Regions from separate parts of the Streptosporangium sp. NPDC000396 genome, predicted to be linked through region 1. Evidence: riboswitches for the same ligand, from Rfam matches in the RefSeq annotation. Region 1 holds a riboswitch; the other holds the start of a gene.

Evidence for each region. Region 1 has a riboswitch for glycine ahead of gcvT (glycine cleavage system aminomethyltransferase GcvT). Riboswitches for the same ligand answer to the same signal wherever they lie in the genome.
Region 2: it holds a riboswitch for glycine, as region 1 does, so the genes downstream of both, gcvP (aminomethyl-transferring glycine dehydrogenase) here and gcvT (glycine cleavage system aminomethyltransferase GcvT) in region 1, are expected to answer to the same signal.

What each region holds. Positions count from the first base shown of each region.
Region 1 covers NZ_JBIAZA010000018.1:100,243-108,297, reverse strand. The annotation lists gene ACFY2X_RS27715 (glutamine synthetase family protein) at 1-548, shown strand, start outside; gene ACFY2X_RS27710 (aldehyde dehydrogenase family protein) at 551-1,897, shown strand; gene ACFY2X_RS27705 (3-oxoacyl-ACP reductase) at 1,897-2,661, shown strand; gene ACFY2X_RS27700 (gamma-glutamyl-gamma-aminobutyrate hydrolase family protein) at 2,725-3,420, shown strand; glycine riboswitch at 3,488-3,586, shown strand; glycine riboswitch at 3,587-3,681, shown strand; gene gcvT (glycine cleavage system aminomethyltransferase GcvT) at 3,715-4,803, shown strand; gene gcvH (glycine cleavage system protein GcvH) at 4,800-5,189, shown strand; gene ACFY2X_RS27685 (L-serine ammonia-lyase) at 5,267-6,643, shown strand; gene ACFY2X_RS27680 (hypothetical protein) at 6,843-8,055, shown strand, end outside.
Region 2 covers NZ_JBIAZA010000009.1:264,398-272,452, forward strand. The annotation lists gene gcvP (aminomethyl-transferring glycine dehydrogenase) at 83-2,938, opposite strand; glycine riboswitch at 3,096-3,187, opposite strand; gene ACFY2X_RS17190 (MerR family transcriptional regulator) at 3,203-3,823, opposite strand; gene ACFY2X_RS17195 (bifunctional nuclease family protein) at 3,968-4,438, opposite strand; gene ACFY2X_RS17200 (MerR family transcriptional regulator) at 4,518-5,153, opposite strand; gene ACFY2X_RS17205 (FHA domain-containing protein) at 5,195-5,707, opposite strand; gene ACFY2X_RS17210 (sugar phosphate nucleotidyltransferase) at 5,989-8,055, opposite strand, start outside.

The DNA of each region.
Region 1 (8,055 bases):
ACGGGAACCCGGTCATGGCGGGCTCGGAGCCGTACGGGCTCTCCAAAGTCGGCCGGCACTTCATCGCCGGGCAGCTCGCCTGCATGCGGGAGCTCACCCTGCTCTATGCCCCGAACATCAACTCCTACAAGCGATATGTGCCGGGCAGTTTCGCCCCCACCGCGGTCAAGTGGGGCGTGGACAACCGGACCTGCGCGCTGCGCCTGGTCGGCCACGGGCAGTCGCTGCGCCTGGAGAACCGGGTGCCCGGTGGTGACGTCAACCCCTATATGGCGGTCTCGGCGCTGATCGCGGCCGGGCTGTACGGCATCGACAACGAGCTGCCGCTGGAGGAGGCGTTCACCGGGAACGCCTACTCGTCGGGCGCGGATACCGTGCCGCACACGCTCCGGGACGCGCTGGAGCTGTGGGAGGGCTCCGAACTGGCCAAGGAAGCCTTCGGCGAAGACGTCGTGGCGCATTACGCGAACAACGCCCGGGTCGAGCTGTCCGCCTTCGAGTCGGCGGTCACCGACTGGGAGCTGTTCCGGGGATTCGAACGGATGTGAGCGTGAAAATCATCAATCCGGCCACCGAAGACGTGGTCGCCGAGGTCGAGTTCGTGGACGCCGCCGAGGTGGATCGGGCGGTGGAGCGCGCCAGACGGGCCTTCACCACCTGGCGGAACGTCAGCCCGGGCGACCGGGCCCGGCTGCTGCGCGCCTTCGCCTCCCTGGTGGAGGAGCACGCCGAAGAGCTGGCGCAGCTGGAGATCGCGAACGCCGGCCACACGGTCGGCAACGCCCGCTGGGAAGCGGGCAACGTCCGTGACGTGCTGAACTTCTACGCCGGAGCGCCCGAGCGCAACCACGGCAAGCAGATCCCGGTGCCCGGAGGGCTGGACGTCACCTTCCAGGAGCCACTGGGCGTCGTCGGCGTGATCGTGCCGTGGAACTTCCCGATGGTCATCATGACCTGGGGGGTGGCTCCGGCTCTGGCGGCGGGCAACACGGTGATCGTCAAACCCGCCGAGTGGACGCCGCTGACCGCCCTGCGACTGGCCGAGCTGGCCCTCGCGGCGGGCCTCCCCGAGGGGGTGCTCCAGGTCCTGCCTGGGGCAGGGGAGGTGGCGGGCGCTCGGCTGGTCGAGCACCCGGACGTGGCCAAGATCGTGTTCACCGGTTCGACCGAGGTGGGCAAGGAGATCGCGGCCAAGTGCGCCGGGCAGGTCAAGCGGATCACCCTGGAGCTGGGCGGCAAGAGCGCCAACGTCGTCTTCGCCGACGCCGACCTGGAGAAGGCCGCGGCGACCGCGCCGTACGCGGTGTTCGACAACTCCGGCCAGGACTGCTGCGCGCGGTCCCGGATCCTGGTGGAGCGCTCGGTCTACGACGACTTCCTGGAGCGGCTCTCCCAGGCGATGCTGAAGGTCAAGATCGGTGATCCTCGCGACGAGAGCACCGAGATGGGCCCCCTGATCAGCGCGGAGCACCGGGACCGGGTGGCCTCCTTCGTCACCGAAACGCCCTACCTGCAAGGATCCTGCCCGTCAGGGCCCGGGTTCTGGTTCCCCGCGACGCTCCTCACCCCGGACAGCCTGGACGACCGGGCGTTCACCGAGGAGATCTTCGGGCCGGTGGTGGCGGTGGTGCCGTTCGACGACGAGGCGCACGCCGTACGGATCGCCAACAACACGCAGTACGGCCTCAGCGGATCCATCTGGACCCGGGACGTCGGCCGGGCCCTGCGGGTGGCCCGGGCTGTCGAGGCGGGCAACCTCAGCGTCAACTCCCATTCGAGCGTCCGCTACTGGACCCCGTTCGGTGGCTTCAAACAGTCCGGGCTCGGCCGCGAGCTGGGCCCCGACGCTCTTTCCGCGTTCACCGAGACCAAAAACGTCTTCATTTCGGAGGAATAATGCAACGCCTGCAGGACCGAGTGGCCGTCATCACCGGTGCGGGAAGCGGGATCGGCCTGGCCACAGCGCACCGGTTCGCCCAGGAGGGCGCCCGCGTGGTGTGCGTGGACCTGGACGAAGCCAGCGGCTCCAAGGTCGCGGCCGAGGTGAACGGCCTGTTCGTCAAGGCCGACGTCACCGTCGAGGACGACGTCGTCCGGATGTTCCAGACGGCGTTCGACACCTACGGCAGCGTGGACATCGCCTTCAACAACGCGGGCATCTCCCCGCCCGACGACGACTCCATCCTGGAGACCGGCATCGACGCCTGGCGCCGGGTCCAGGAGGTCAACCTGACGAGCGTCTACCTGTGCTGCAAGCACGCCATCCCCTACATGCGGCAGCAGGGCAAGGGCTCGATCATCAACACCGCCTCGTTCGTGGCCGTGATGGGCTCGGCGACCTCCCAGATCTCCTACACCGCCTCCAAGGGCGGCGTGCTGGCGATGTCCCGCGAGCTCGGCGTGCAGTTCGCCCGCGACGGCGTCCGGGTCAACGCCCTGTGCCCGGGACCGGTGAACACCCCGCTGCTGCAGGAGCTGTTCGCCAAGGACCCCGAGCGGGCGCAGCGCCGCCTGGTGCACATCCCGGTCGGCCGGTTCGCCGAGGCCTCGGAGATCGCCGCCGCGGTGGCGTTCCTGGCGTCGGACGACTCGAGCTTCATCACCGGGTCGGAGTTCCTGGTGGACGGCGGCATCTCGGGCGCCTACGTCACCCCGCTGTAACCAATGAGCGTGCCGGGACGCGGCCGAGCACTCCGCGTCCCGGCATCCGGCAAGAAAGAGATCATGTCCCGTCCCGTCATCGGCATCACCTGCTACGTCGAACCCGCCAAGTTCACCGTCTGGGAGATGACCACCGCGCTCCTGCCGTACAACTACATCGACCATGTGGCCCGCGCGGGCGGGCAGCCGGTGATCCTGCCTCCGGCGGGTGAGCCCGCCACGCTGGTGGGGCGCCTGGATGGGCTGATCCTGGCCGGCGGCGGAGACATCGATCCGGCGCGGTACGGCCAGGCCCCGCACGAGCAGACCGGCTACATCCGCCAGTTCCGCGACGACGCCGAGTTCGAGCTGGTCCGGGCGGCGCTGGAGCGGGGCATCCCGTTCCTGGGGGTCTGCCGGGGCCTGCAGGTCCTGAACGTCTCCCTCGGGGGCAGCCTGCGGCAGCACCTGCCCGACACGGTCGGCCACCGCGGCCACGCCCCCGCCCCCGGCCACTTCGGCCGGATGCCGGTACGGCTCGCCTCCGGCAGCCGGACCGCCAAGGTTTTCAACTCCGAGACCGTGGACGTCGCCCACTACCACCACCAGGCCATCGACCGGCTGGGCGCGGGCCTGACCGTGACCGCCCACGCCGAGGACGGCACGATCGAGGCCGTGGAGCTGGAGAACCACCCGTTCGCCCTCGCGGTCCAGTGGCACCCCGAGGCCGACGACGAGGGCGCCCTGTTCGAGGCGCTGGTCCGGCAGAGCCGTTCCTGAGCAGGATGCGAGGCCAAGGGGATTTCGCTCGGCCCGCGCGGGCGGTTAGGCTGGCAGCGACACCGACCAACCCCGTGCGGGAGAGCGTCCTGACATCCAGGCCAGGACCCCTGAAGGAGCAAGCCCTCCCCGCGAACCTCTCAAGGTAAAGGACCGTACGGGTAGGTGACCTCTGGAAAGCAGGCCCCACGGCCTCGCCGAAGGTGAAAGTCCGGCAAAAACCGGGCGAAGCTCTCAGGCATCGATGACAGAGGGGGAGGATGCTCTCATCTGACCCTTGTTTAAGGTGCGAACATGTCCCGACCTACGCCGCTACGCGGCGTCCACGAGGCCTTCGGCGCGACATTGACCGACTTCGCTGGCTGGCTGATGCCGCTCCGCTATGGCAGCGAATCCACCGAGCACAACGCGGTCCGCCAGGCGGCGGGCCTGTTCGACCTGTCCCACATGGGCGAGATCTTCGTGACCGGCCCGCAGGCCGCCGAAGCTCTCGACTACGCGCTGGTCGGCTACCTCTCCGCCCTGGAGCCGGGCCGCGCCCGCTACACGATGATCGTCAATCCCGAGGGCGGCGTGCTGGACGACCTGATCGTCTACCGCCTGGCCGACGACGAGTTCATGGTCGTCGCCAACGCCTCCAACTACCCCCGGGTGGCCGCCGAGCTCACCGAGCGCGCCGGATCCTTCGACGCCGTGGTGGACGACCGCTCCGAGCAGTACGCGCTGATCGCGGTCCAGGGCCCGCAGGCCCGCGCGATCCTGGGCGAGCTCACCGACGCCGACCTCGACGGGCTCAAGTACTACGCGGGCCTGCCCGCCACCGTGGCCGGCCGCCAGGCCCTGGTCGCCCGCACCGGATACACCGGCGAGGACGGCTTCGAGCTGTTCATCGCCGCCGACGACGCCGAACCCCTCTGGGAGGCGCTCACCAAGGCCGGCGAGCCGTACGGCCTGATCCCGGTGGGGCTGTCCGCACGCGACACCCTCCGCCTGGAGGCGGGCATGCCGCTCTACGGAAACGAACTGTCCACGGATCTCACTCCGTTCGACGCGGGGCTGGGCCGTGTGGTGAGGTTTGACAAGCCGGGCGACTTCGTCGGCCGGGCCGCCCTGGAACCGATCAAGGACGTCCCGCCTGCCCGTCGCCTGGTAGGACTGATCGCGACCGGCCGCAGGGTGCCCCGGCACGGGTATCCGGTGGTCTCCGGCGACGGCACCATCGTCGGAGAGGTCACCAGCGGAGCGCCCTCCCAGACACTGGGCAAGCCCATTGCCATGGCTTACGTGGACAATGGCCTGTCCACGGGTCTGGCCGTGGACATCCGGGGTAGCCACGAGCCGGTCGACGTCATGGACCTGCCTTTCTACAGGAGGAAAAAGTGAGCAGCATTCCCGAGGACCTGCAGTACACCAAGGAACACGAGTGGATCTCGGGCGTCGACGACGGCCTGACCCTCACCGTGGGCATCACCGCCTACGCCGCCGACGCGCTGGGTGACGTGGTCTACGTGCAGGTCCCTGAGGTCGGCTCGGCGGTCGCCACCGGCGACGCGGTCGGCGAGGTCGAGTCGACCAAGTCGGTGAGCGACATCTTCTCCCCGGTGGGCGGCGAGATCATCGAGGTCAACCAGGCAGTCGTGGACGACCCGTCGCTGGTCAACAGCGACCCCTACGGTGACGGCTGGCTGTTCCGCGTCCGCCTTGAGGGCGACGCCGACGACCTGCTCTCCCCCGAGGAGTACGCCGCGCTCACTTCGGGCGACTCCTAAGATTTCCCCCTTGTGCCGTGATCATGCGTGCCGCCCGGCACGCATGATCACGGCGATGTGAAGGCAGGAGCAGATCAATGGCCATCAGCGTCTTCGATCTCTTCAAGATCGGAATTGGCCCGTCCAGCTCGCACACCGGCGGACCCATGGCCGCCGCGCACAAGTTCTCCCGAGGTCTCGCACAGGACGGGCTTCTGGAGAAGACCGCCAGGGTCGAGGTGATCCTGTACGGCTCACTCGGGCTGACCGGCAAAGGCCATGGCAGCGACAAGGCCGTTCTGCTCGGCCTGTCGGGCGAGAAGCCCGAACTCGTGGACGTCGACACCATCGACGACCGGCTGGCCGCCATGCGCGCCTCCGGGACGGTCCTCCTGCACGGCTCCCACGAGATTCCCTTCGTGGTCGGCGAGGACCTCGTCTTCGAACGCAAGATCTCACTGCCGCACCATCCCAACGGCATGCGCTTCACCGCCTTCGCCGAGGGGGGCGAACCGCTCCGCGAGAAGGTCTACTACTCGGTGGGCGGCGGCTTCGTCGTCGACGAGAACGCCACCGGCGCCGATCGGATCAAGCCGGACGACACCGCCCTGCCGTACGCCTTCACGACGGCCGCCGAGCTGCTGAACCACTGCTCCGAGACCGGCCTGTCGATCTCTGGGCTGATGCTGGAGAACGAGAAGGCCTTCGGCCGCTCGGAGCAGGAGATCCGCGACGGGCTGCTGAACCTCTGGCGGGTCATGAGCGACTGCGTACGGCGCGGCACCGCCAAGGAGGGCGTGCTGCCCGGCGGGCTGAAGGTCAGGCGCCGGGCTCACCAGCTCTACCGGCGGCTGCAGAGCGAGGCCCCCGAGAAGGACCCGCTCCAGGCGATGGACTGGGTCTCGCTGTACGCCCTCGCGGTGAACGAGGAGAACGCGGCCGGCGGCCGGATCGTCACGGCCCCGACCAACGGCGCCGCGGGCATCATCCCGGCCGTGCTCACCTACTACGACCGGTTCACTCCCAAGGCCGACGACGACGGCGTGGTCCGCTTCCTGCTGACCGCCGGGGCGATCGGCGTGCTGTTCAAGGAGAACGCCTCCATCTCCGGCGCCGAGGTCGGCTGCCAGGGCGAGGTCGGCTCGGCCTGCTCGATGGCCGCCGCCGGGCTCACCGAGGTGCTGGGCGGCACCCCGGAGCAGGTGGAGAACGCCGCCGAGATCGGCATCGAGCACAACCTGGGCCTGACCTGCGACCCGATCGGCGGACTGGTCCAGATCCCGTGCATCGAGCGCAACGCGGTGGCCTCGATCAAGGCCATCACCGCGGCCCGGATCGCGCTGCGCGGCGACGGCCGCCACTTCGTCTCCCTGGACAAGGCCATCAAGACGATGCGTGACACCGGCCGGGACATGCTCGACAAATACAAGGAGACCAGCCGCGGCGGCCTCGCCGTGAACGTCATCGAGTGCTGACCGCCCCGTCCCTCTTTCAGATCTCCCATGCCGCGTGACCTGGGCAGATTCCGGCATGCCGTCCCGGCACGCCGGAATCTGCCGGGCGACGCGGAGGGGTGAATCAACACGAACTTCGCTTTTCCCTGCTTTCCCTGCAGAACCACCCGGCCTCATGCCTATGCTGGATGGCCTTGTCGCGGAAAGTCAGGAGGTTCTGGTGTCAACGGGAGCACGCCCGGCGAGCAGCTTCCTTCGCTTCATCCGCGCGCACTGGCTCTTCCTCGCGGCCCTGCTGGCCGGTGGCGGGCTCAGGGCCCTGGCCGTGCTCGGCTACCGGCCGGCCCTGTGGTTCTGGGCCGACTCCTTCGTCTACCTCAACGCGGGACTCGATCCCCGCCCCCTGGAGTCCCGGCCCTCGGGCTACTCGCTGTTCCTGTGGGCACTGGGGCCGCTGTCCAGCATCCAGGCCGTGGTCGTGGTCCAGCACCTGCTCGGGCTCGCCACGGCCGCCTGCGTCTATCTCCTGCTGCGCCGCCTGGGCGGGCTGCCCGGCTGGGGCGCGACGCTCGCCGCGCTGCCGGTGCTGCTGGACGTCCACCAGATCCAGCTCGAACACCTCGTCATGGCCGACCTGCTGCTGGAGTTCCTGGCGGTGCTGGCGGTCACGCTGCTGCTGCGGCGGGGGCGGCCGCCGGTGTGGGTCGCCCTGCTCGCCGGATTCCTGCTGGTCGCGGCGACCGTCACCCGGACGATCGGGCTGCCGCTGATCGCCGTGGTGCTCGTCTGCATGGTGGTCCGCCGGGCCGGTTGGAAGGCGGTCACCGCCACCGCACTGGCCGGCGCGATCGGCCTGGGCGCCTATGCCACCTGGTTCAGGTCCGAGTACGGCACCTACGGGCTGACCCGGGGCAACGCCTTCCTGTGGGCGCGCACCCTCACCTTCGCCGACTGCGAGAAGATCAAGCCCGCCGGGCCCGAGGCCGTGCTCTGCCCTGCCGAACCGGTCAGCGAGCGCAAGGCCCCGCCGGTCTACATCTGGGACGGCCGGTCGCCGCTGAACAAGTTCAAGGGCACGTGGGCCGAACGCGACAGGCTCGCCGGTGACTTCGCCACCCAGGCCATCAAGGCGCAGCCCCTCGACTTCCTCCGCGCGGGCCTGGTGGACGTGGGCCACATCTTCGACTGGACCCGCCGGGTCTATCCCACTCCCGGCCCGCAGAGCGCCTACATCTTCCCCGAGGTGGCCAAGCCCTTCCCCAAGGGGGCCGCCTCCCAGGGGAAGACCGCCGAGGAGCTGACGCTGGCCTACCAGGGCGCCTCCGGCGCGCCCTTCCTGGTCGACCCCTACGCCGGCTGGCTGCGCGCCTACCAGCAGTACGGCTTCGTCCGAGGCCCGTTCATCGCGGCGATCCTGCTGATCGGGCTCGCCG
Region 2 (8,055 bases), on a different contig from region 1:
CGACTCGGGGCCACGCTCGTCCCAGACATGTGGTGTGCGGCTCGCGCCGCCAGGCGCGAGCCGCAGGGGTGGACCGGCCGGATCAGTCCTCGTAGGCCGAAAGCGGCGGGCAGGAGCACACGAGGTTGCGGTCACCGTAGGCCTGGTCGATGCGGCGGACCGGCGACCAGTACTTGCCCTCGCGCAGGGCGGGCACCGGATAGGCCGCCTCGGTCCGGGTGTAGGCGTGACCCCACTCGTCGGCGACCAGGCAGTCGGCCGTGTGCGGGGCGTTGCGCAGCGGGTTGTCCGTCTTGTCGTACGCCCCGGAGGCGACCTTCCCGATCTCCTCCCGGATCGCGATCATCGCGTCGCAGAACCGGTCGAGCTCGGCCAGGTCCTCGCTCTCGGTCGGCTCGATCATCAGCGTGCCGGCCACCGGGAAGGACATGGTCGGCGCGTGGAAACCGTAGTCGATCAGGCGCTTGGCCACGTCGTCCACGGTCACGCCGGTCTCCTTGGTGATCTGGCGCAGGTCGACGATGCACTCGTGGGCGACCAGGCCGCCGCGGCCGGTGTAGAGGACCGGGTAGTGCGGGGCGAGCCTGCGGGCCAGGTAGTTGGCCGACAGGATGGCCTGCTCGGTGGCCGCCTTGAGGCCGTCGGCGCCCATCATCCGGATGTAGGCCCAGGAGATGGGCAGGATGGCCGCCGAGCCGTACGGCGCGGCCGAGACCGGGCCGACCGCCGAGTCCTCGCGCAGCGGGTGGCCGGGCAGGTAGTCGGCGAGGTGCGCGCGGACCGCGACGGGGCCGACACCGGGGCCGCCGCCACCGTGCGGGATGCAGAAGGTCTTGTGCAGGTTCAGGTGGGAGACGTCCGCCCCGAACTCGCCCAGCTTGGCCAGGCCGACCAGCGCGTTGAGGTTTGCGCCGTCGACGTAGACCTGGCCGCCGGCCTCGTGGACCAGATCGCAGATCTGGGTGATGGTCTCCTCGTAGACCCCGTGCGTGGACGGATAGGTCACCATGATCGCGGCAAGCTGGTCGCGGTGCTTCTCGATCTTGGCGGTGAGGTCGTCGATGTCGACGTTGCCGTTGTCGTCGCAGGCGACCACCGCGACGCGCATGCCCGCCATGACGGCGCTGGCGGCGTTGGTGCCGTGCGCGGAGGACGGGATCAGGCAGACGTCCCGGCCGGACTCGCCGCGCGCCTTGTGGTAGGCGCGGATGGCCAGCAGACCGGCGAACTCACCCTGGGAGCCGGCGTTGGGCTGGATCGACACCGCGTCGTAGCCGGTGACCTCGGCCAGCCAGTTCTCCAGCTCCTTGATCAGCTCGACGTAGCCCCTGGCCTGGTCCTCCGGAGCGTAGGGGTGCAGCCCGGCGAACTCCGGCCAGGTGATCGGCTCCATCTCGGTGGTCGCGTTGAGCTTCATGGTGCACGAGCCCAGCGGGATCATCGACCGGTCGAGCGCGATGTCCTTGTCCTGGAGCCTCCGCAGGTAGCGCAGCATGGCCGTCTCCGACCGGTGGCTGTGGAACACCGGGTGGGTCAGGTAGTCGCTGACGCGCGTCAGGGAGGCGGGCAGCGCGTCGTGTGTCGCGGCGTCCAGGTCGGCCAGGGCCGCGCCGCTGACCTCGAAGGCGGCCAGGACCTGCTCCAGGTGGATGAGCTCGGTCTTCTCGTCGCAGGTGACGCCCACGTGGTCGGCGTCGACCAGGCGCAGGTTGACCCCGTTGTCGAGGGCCGTGGCGACGATCTGGGCCGCGCGGCCGGGCACGCGGGCCAGCACGGTGTCGAAGAAGGTGTCGTGCACGACCTCGACACCGCCCTGGCGCAGGCCCTCGGCGAGCACGACGGCGTGCCGGTGGACGCGCCGGCCGATCCGGCGCAGGCCCTCGGGGCCGTGGTAGACGGCGTACATGCCCGCGATCACCGCGAGCAGCACCTGCGCGGTGCAGATGTTGCTGGTCGCCTTCTCGCGGCGGATGTGCTGCTCGCGGGTCTGCAGCGCGAGCCGGTAGGCGGGGCGCCCGTCGGCGTCCTGGGAGACTCCCACCAGACGGCCGGGCATCTGCCGCTGCAGGCCGTCGCGGACCGCCATGTAGGCCGCGTGCGGGCCGCCGAAGCCCAGCGGGACGCCGAAGCGCTGCGAGGAGCCGATCGCGATGTCTGCGCCGAGCTCACCGGGCGCGGCGAGCAGGGTGAGGGCGAGCAGGTCGGCGGCGGCGATCACCTGGGCGCCGCGCGCGTGGGCGGCGTCGGCGATGGCCCGGAAGTCCCTGACCAGGCCGCCGGCGCCCGGGTACTGCACGAGAACGCCGAAGCACTCGGGGAGCTCGGCGGTGAAGTCGCTCTCGACCAGCTCGATGCCGAGCGGCTCGGACCTGGTGCGCAGCACGGCCTTGGTCTGCGGCAGCGCGTCGGCGTCCACCACGAAGACGTTCGACTTGGAACGGCCGGCGCGGCGGGCCAGGGTCATCGCCTCGGCGGCGGCGGTGGCCTCGTCCAGCAGGGAGGCGCCCGCGACGTCGAGCGCGGTCAGGTCGGAGATGACCGTCTGGAAGTTGATCAGGGCCTCCAGGCGGCCCTGGGAGATCTCCGGCTGGTAGGGCGTGTAGGCGGTGTACCAGCCCGGGTTCTCCAGGAGGTTGCGGCGGATGACGGCCGGGGTGATGGTGTCGTGGTAGCCCAGGCCGATCATCGAGGTGAGCACGCTGTTACGCCCGGCCAGGGCACGCAGCTCGGCGATGGCCTCGGTCTCGCTGGCCGCCGGGGGCAGGTTCAGCTGGTCCTTGACCCGGATCGCCTCCGGCACGGCCACCGCGATCAGGTCGGCGGTGGAGGCGAATCCGACGGCCTCCAGCATGCGGGTCTGGTCGGCGTCGGCGGGCCCGATATGACGGGTCGAGAACGGTGGGGAGGTGAGTTCGCTGAGCGGTGACAGGTCGGTCATGGAAAGCCTCCTGAGGCGGTGGAGACCGGCGCTGGGCGCGGGCGTATGCCGAATCTCCCCCTCTGTCATCTCAACCTGAGAGATTCGCCTTCCCTCCCGGGAGGCTTTCACCGTCGGTGAGACACGCCTGGCGGACGCATCTGCTTTCCAGAGTCGCCTCGTCCGCGCGGTACAGGGTGCCTGAGAGATTCCGGGGAGGTTGCTCCTTCGGCGCCCCGATCATGTCGGGGTCTCTCCCGCGCGGTGTCAGCAGCGATACCAACCTTACCCGGTGCGGCGGGCCCTGCGACGACGCGCCAACTCATCTGTGTGGTGATCTCCTAAAGGGCCCTGGCCGGACTCCGCCCGCTCACCGGGAAGATCCGCGAGGGAACCCTCCACCTCCTGCCAGACCCGGCCGAGCGCGATGCCGAAGACTCCCTGACCGCCTTGGAGGAGGTCGATGACCTCGTCGGGCGAGGTGCACTCGTAAACGCTCACCCCGTCGCTCATCAGGGTGATCTGCGCGAGGTCGTTGACGCCGCGGTCGCGCAGGTGCTGCACGGCGATGCGAATCTGCTGGAGGGAGACACCGGTGTCGAGCAGCCGCTTGACGACCTTGAGCACCAGGATGTCGCGGAAACCGTACAGTCGCTGGGAGCCCGAACCCTGGGCGGCTCTCACAGTGGGCTCCACCAGTCCGGTGCGCGCCCAGTAATCCAGCTGCCGATAGGTGATATCGGCCGCCGCACAGGCGGTGGGGCCTCGGTATCCGATGTCGGCGGGCAGTTTCACCGGTTCCCCGTCGAACAGCAGACCCTCTTCACCCGCGCGCTGGCGTGCCGACTGGCGCCGTTCCGGGTCATCCTGATCGGCGTTTCTACCCTCGCCGCTGCTGACCGCCACGCGGACCTCCGGCTTTCTCTCATCCCGCGGCCTGATCTGGGGGTTTGTGCACGACCGCGGGTTTCACTTGCACCGTAGGACTGGGGCCAAGCTCAGTCAACGACCCCACCCGGCGCGTCGTGAAGCGTAAATGCACCGAAATTCCTACCCCGCGCGACCGAAGTCTTCGGGCGTGATCGTGTCAAGGAATTCCCTGAACCTCTCCACCTCGTCCTCCTGGTCGTCGGAGATGATCACCCCGGCTTCCCGGACCACATCCTCGCTGGCGAAAATACGCGCGCCGGTGCGCAACGCCAAGGCGATCGAGTCTGAGGGACGGGCGCTCACCTCTACCCCGTTGGAGAACACCAAATCGGCAAAGAAAATCCCGTCACGGAGCGCGACGATGTTCACCGTGCTCAGCCGGACACCGAGCGCGTCGAGCACATCGCGGAACAAGTCATGGGTAAGGGGCCGGGGTGGTGGCTCCTCGGCCTGAGCCATGGCGATCGCCGTCGCCTCGGTCATGCCGATCCAGATCGGCAGATAGCGCTCCCCATGCACCTCCTTCAGCAGAACAATCGGCTGGTTGGAGGGCATCTCAACCCGAACCCCCACGACCTCCATCTGCAACACGGGCTGCTCCGTCTTCGCTGGATTACGACCGGTTTGTTCAACGTAACACTCGTGGGGGTACGAGTGCCTGGTCAGGTTCTCAACGGCCCAGGATCCCACGAACGCCGGAACGTAGCAGGGAGGCGTGTAAATCCAGGAGGAGGCCGGAAATCTCCCTGGCCGTCTCGTCGGCCTGGTCGATGGCGCCGGGTCCCCGGCGGCGCAGCAGGGGTGCGATGGCCTGCTCCACGAGCCCGGCCTCGCGCTCGGCCGCCGCCTTGACCGCCCGCAGGTGGCGCGCATGCAGCCCGAAGGCCGCGAGAGCGCCGACACTGCGGGCCACGGCCAGCGCCTCTGCGTCGTAGTAACGCGCCACGGCGGCCAGCAGGCCGAAGTCCTCAAGCTCGGTGAGGGTCTCCTCGCTGAGCTCCGCGGCGGCCAGCAGCTCCTCGCGGGTGAGGCGGACCTCGCGGGGCGCGTCGTCGGGGACCGCGCGGGGCCGGGCGACCGGCCGATCCTCGCGATCGGCCGCCTCGAGATGATCCTTGATCACCCGCAGCGGCAGGTAACGATCACGCTGCTCGCTGAGGATGTAGCGAAGCCGCTCGACATCGGCGTAGGTGAACTTCCGATAGCCGGAGGGACTTCGCTGCGGCTCGATCAACCCCTCGCCCTCCAGGAAACGAATCTTGGAGATGCTGACATCGGGGAACTCGCCCTGTAAGAGAGTGAGCACCTCCCCGATGCTCATGTGCGCACGAGCGGCCTGCGAGCTCATCATCCTCCAGCGGCACCGCGGGTGAGGAAGACCAGGCGGAACTTGCCGATCTGCACCTCGTCCCCGCCGTACAGCGGGACCTCCTCGATCCGCTCGCGGTTCACGTAGGTGCCGTTCAGGCTGCCGACGTCGCGGACGGTGAACACCCCGCCGGCACGCCGGTAGAACTCCACATGACGGCGCGAGACGGTGATGTCGTCAAGGAAGATGTCGCTCTCGGGATGGCGGCCCACGGTGGTGAGATCGCTGTCCAGCAGGAAACGGCTGCCCGCGTTGGGACCACGCATGGCGACCAGCAGAGCAGTGCCCGGGGGCAGCTGCTCGACGGCCTGCCGCTCGGCGAGAAGCGTCTCTCCGGTCTCCGCCTCATACGCCTCGATCCCGGAGAGGGAGATCGTGGAAGTGCTGTCTCCGGGTGAGTCGAACTTGGTCAGCGGCGACCCGCATCGTGAACAGAAACGGGCATCCTCAGGGTTGGCATGACCGCACTGCGTGCAGTAGACGCTCGGCATCGATCGGCTCGGCCTCCTACCGCGAAGACGCGGCAACGGTACTCAGGGATGCGCGCCTCGCTTCTTCGCTTCTCAAGTATTTTCTCAGACTGCGAATGCCGCAACTTACACTACTGAGACGCAAAGATCAAGGCTGACGCTCGACCGAGGGTTCGGTCGGTGACAAAGCTACAGCCGCGCGGTGTCCCCGGTCCATGTCGCCGCGCTGGGTTTACCGCACTCCGCTCCACGGTACCGGCCGTCCGGCTCCGGATCACCGGCCGTCCGGCCGGCCCGCCTCCTCAGGTTCCCGTCGCCTCCTCCACGACCCGGGCCCAGCGCTCCAGCAGGCTCTGCGCGGAGTCGACGTCGGCGCCCTCGGCCCACAGATGGGTGACGGCCTCGGCCGGGTCGGGCAGCACCAGCACCCAGCTTCCGTCTTCGGCGACGACCCGCACTCCGTCGGTGGTGTCGATGCGGCCGTGCTGGGCGGCCTCGATGACCGAGCGCATCACCACCCCCTTGGCCGCCCACGGCGTCGGGACGGTACGGCGCAGCAGCTTGGCCTCGGGGATCCTGGCGTCGATCTGGCTGAGCGACAGCCGTGTCCTGGCGACCAGCCCGAGCAGGCGCAGGAACACCGCCAGGCCGTCCACCGTGGGACCGAACTCGGGCACGACGAAGCCGCCCCGCCCGTCCGCCGCGAAGATCATGTCCTGTCCCCGGGCGGCCGCGGTGAGCGCGTCGATCGCGGTGGAGGTCCATTCGACCTGCACCCCGTGGAACCGGCAGACCTGCTCGGCCACGCGGGTGGTGGTGACGGGCAGCGCCACCCGGCCGCCGCACCGCTCGGCCGCGACCAGGTCCAGCACCACCAGCAGGGCACGCTCCTCACTGATCAGCTGGCCCATCTCGTCCACCAGCGCGACCCGCTCCCCCACCGGGTCGAAGCGCACCCCGAAGGCCGCCCTGGAGGAGCTGACGAGCTCTGACAGGCGCTGCAGGTCGCGGCGGCGCTCGGCGAGGGTCTCGGTGGGCGAGGCGTCGTCCAGCCGGTTGTTGACGGTGAGCACGTCGACCCCGACCCTGCCGAGGAGACTGGGCAGCACCAGTGAGGAGGTACCGCCCGCGCAGTCGACCACGACCTTCATGTCGGCGTCGCGGACCCCGCGTATGTCCACGCAGCGCAGCAGCTCGTGGGTGTAGTCTTCGATCGCCCTGGCGGGGAAGACGAGCTCGGCGATCTCGCCGGGGAAGGCCCGCCGGAACTCCTGCCGGGAGAAGACCCGGTCCAGTTTGCGCTGGGCCCCCTGGGACAGGTCGGCGCCGTGCTCGTCCATGAAGACGATGTCGACGCTCTGCGGGTCGCCGGGGGTGGTCCGCAGCGCGATGCCGCCGACGGCGTTCTCCCTGGCGGTGTGGAAGCGGGAGACGGGCAGCGGGGCCGCCTCCAGGTCGACCACGTTGATCGCGCTGGCGTTCAGCGCGCTGATCACGGCCCGCTTCAGCGCCCGTGCGGCGCGGGAGGAGTCGCGGGAGGTGATGACCGAGGCGCCCTTCTTCAGGGTGGTGGCGTAGGCGCTGGCCAGCCGTACGCACAGCTCGGGGGTGATCTCCACGTTGACCAGACCGGACACTCCCCGCGGGCCGAACAGGTTGCGCTGGCCACGCGGCTCCCAGATGACGCTGGTGTTGATCACCGCCCCCGCCTCGACGGTCTTGAACGGATAGATCTTGACCCCGGAGGAGACGTAGGCCTCGGCCTCGATGATGCACTCGTCGCCGACGACGGCGCCCTCCTCGATCCTGACGCCGTTCATCAGGTCGGTGTTCTTGCCGATGACGCAACCGCGCAGGTGGGCGCTCGGCCCGACGTAGACGTTGTCGTGGATCACCGCGCGGTGCAGGAAGGCGCCCTCGCGGACCACCACGTTGCTGCCCAGCACGGTGTATTCGCGAAGCTCGGCCCCCGCCTCGACCTTGGCGTAGTCGCCGACGTAGAGCGGGCCCTTGAGCACGGCGTCGGCGTCCACCGAGGCTCCTTCGGCCACCCAGATGCCGGGTGAGACCTCGAAGGCGTCGATGTCCACCTTGACCCGCCCGGACAGCACGTCGGCCTGGGCCTTGAGGTAGCTCTCGTGGGTGCCGACGTCCTCCCAGTAGCCGTCGGCGACGTAGCCGTACAGGGGGGCGCCGCGCTCCAGCAGGCGGGGGAAGACGTCCGCCGACCAGTCGACGGACTCCCCCGCGGTGATCTCGTCGAGGACCTCCGGCTCCATCACGTAGACGCCGGTGTTGACGGTGTCGGAGAAGACCTGGCCCCAGGTGGGTTTCTCCAGGAAGCGCTCCACCCGGCCGTGATCGTCCAC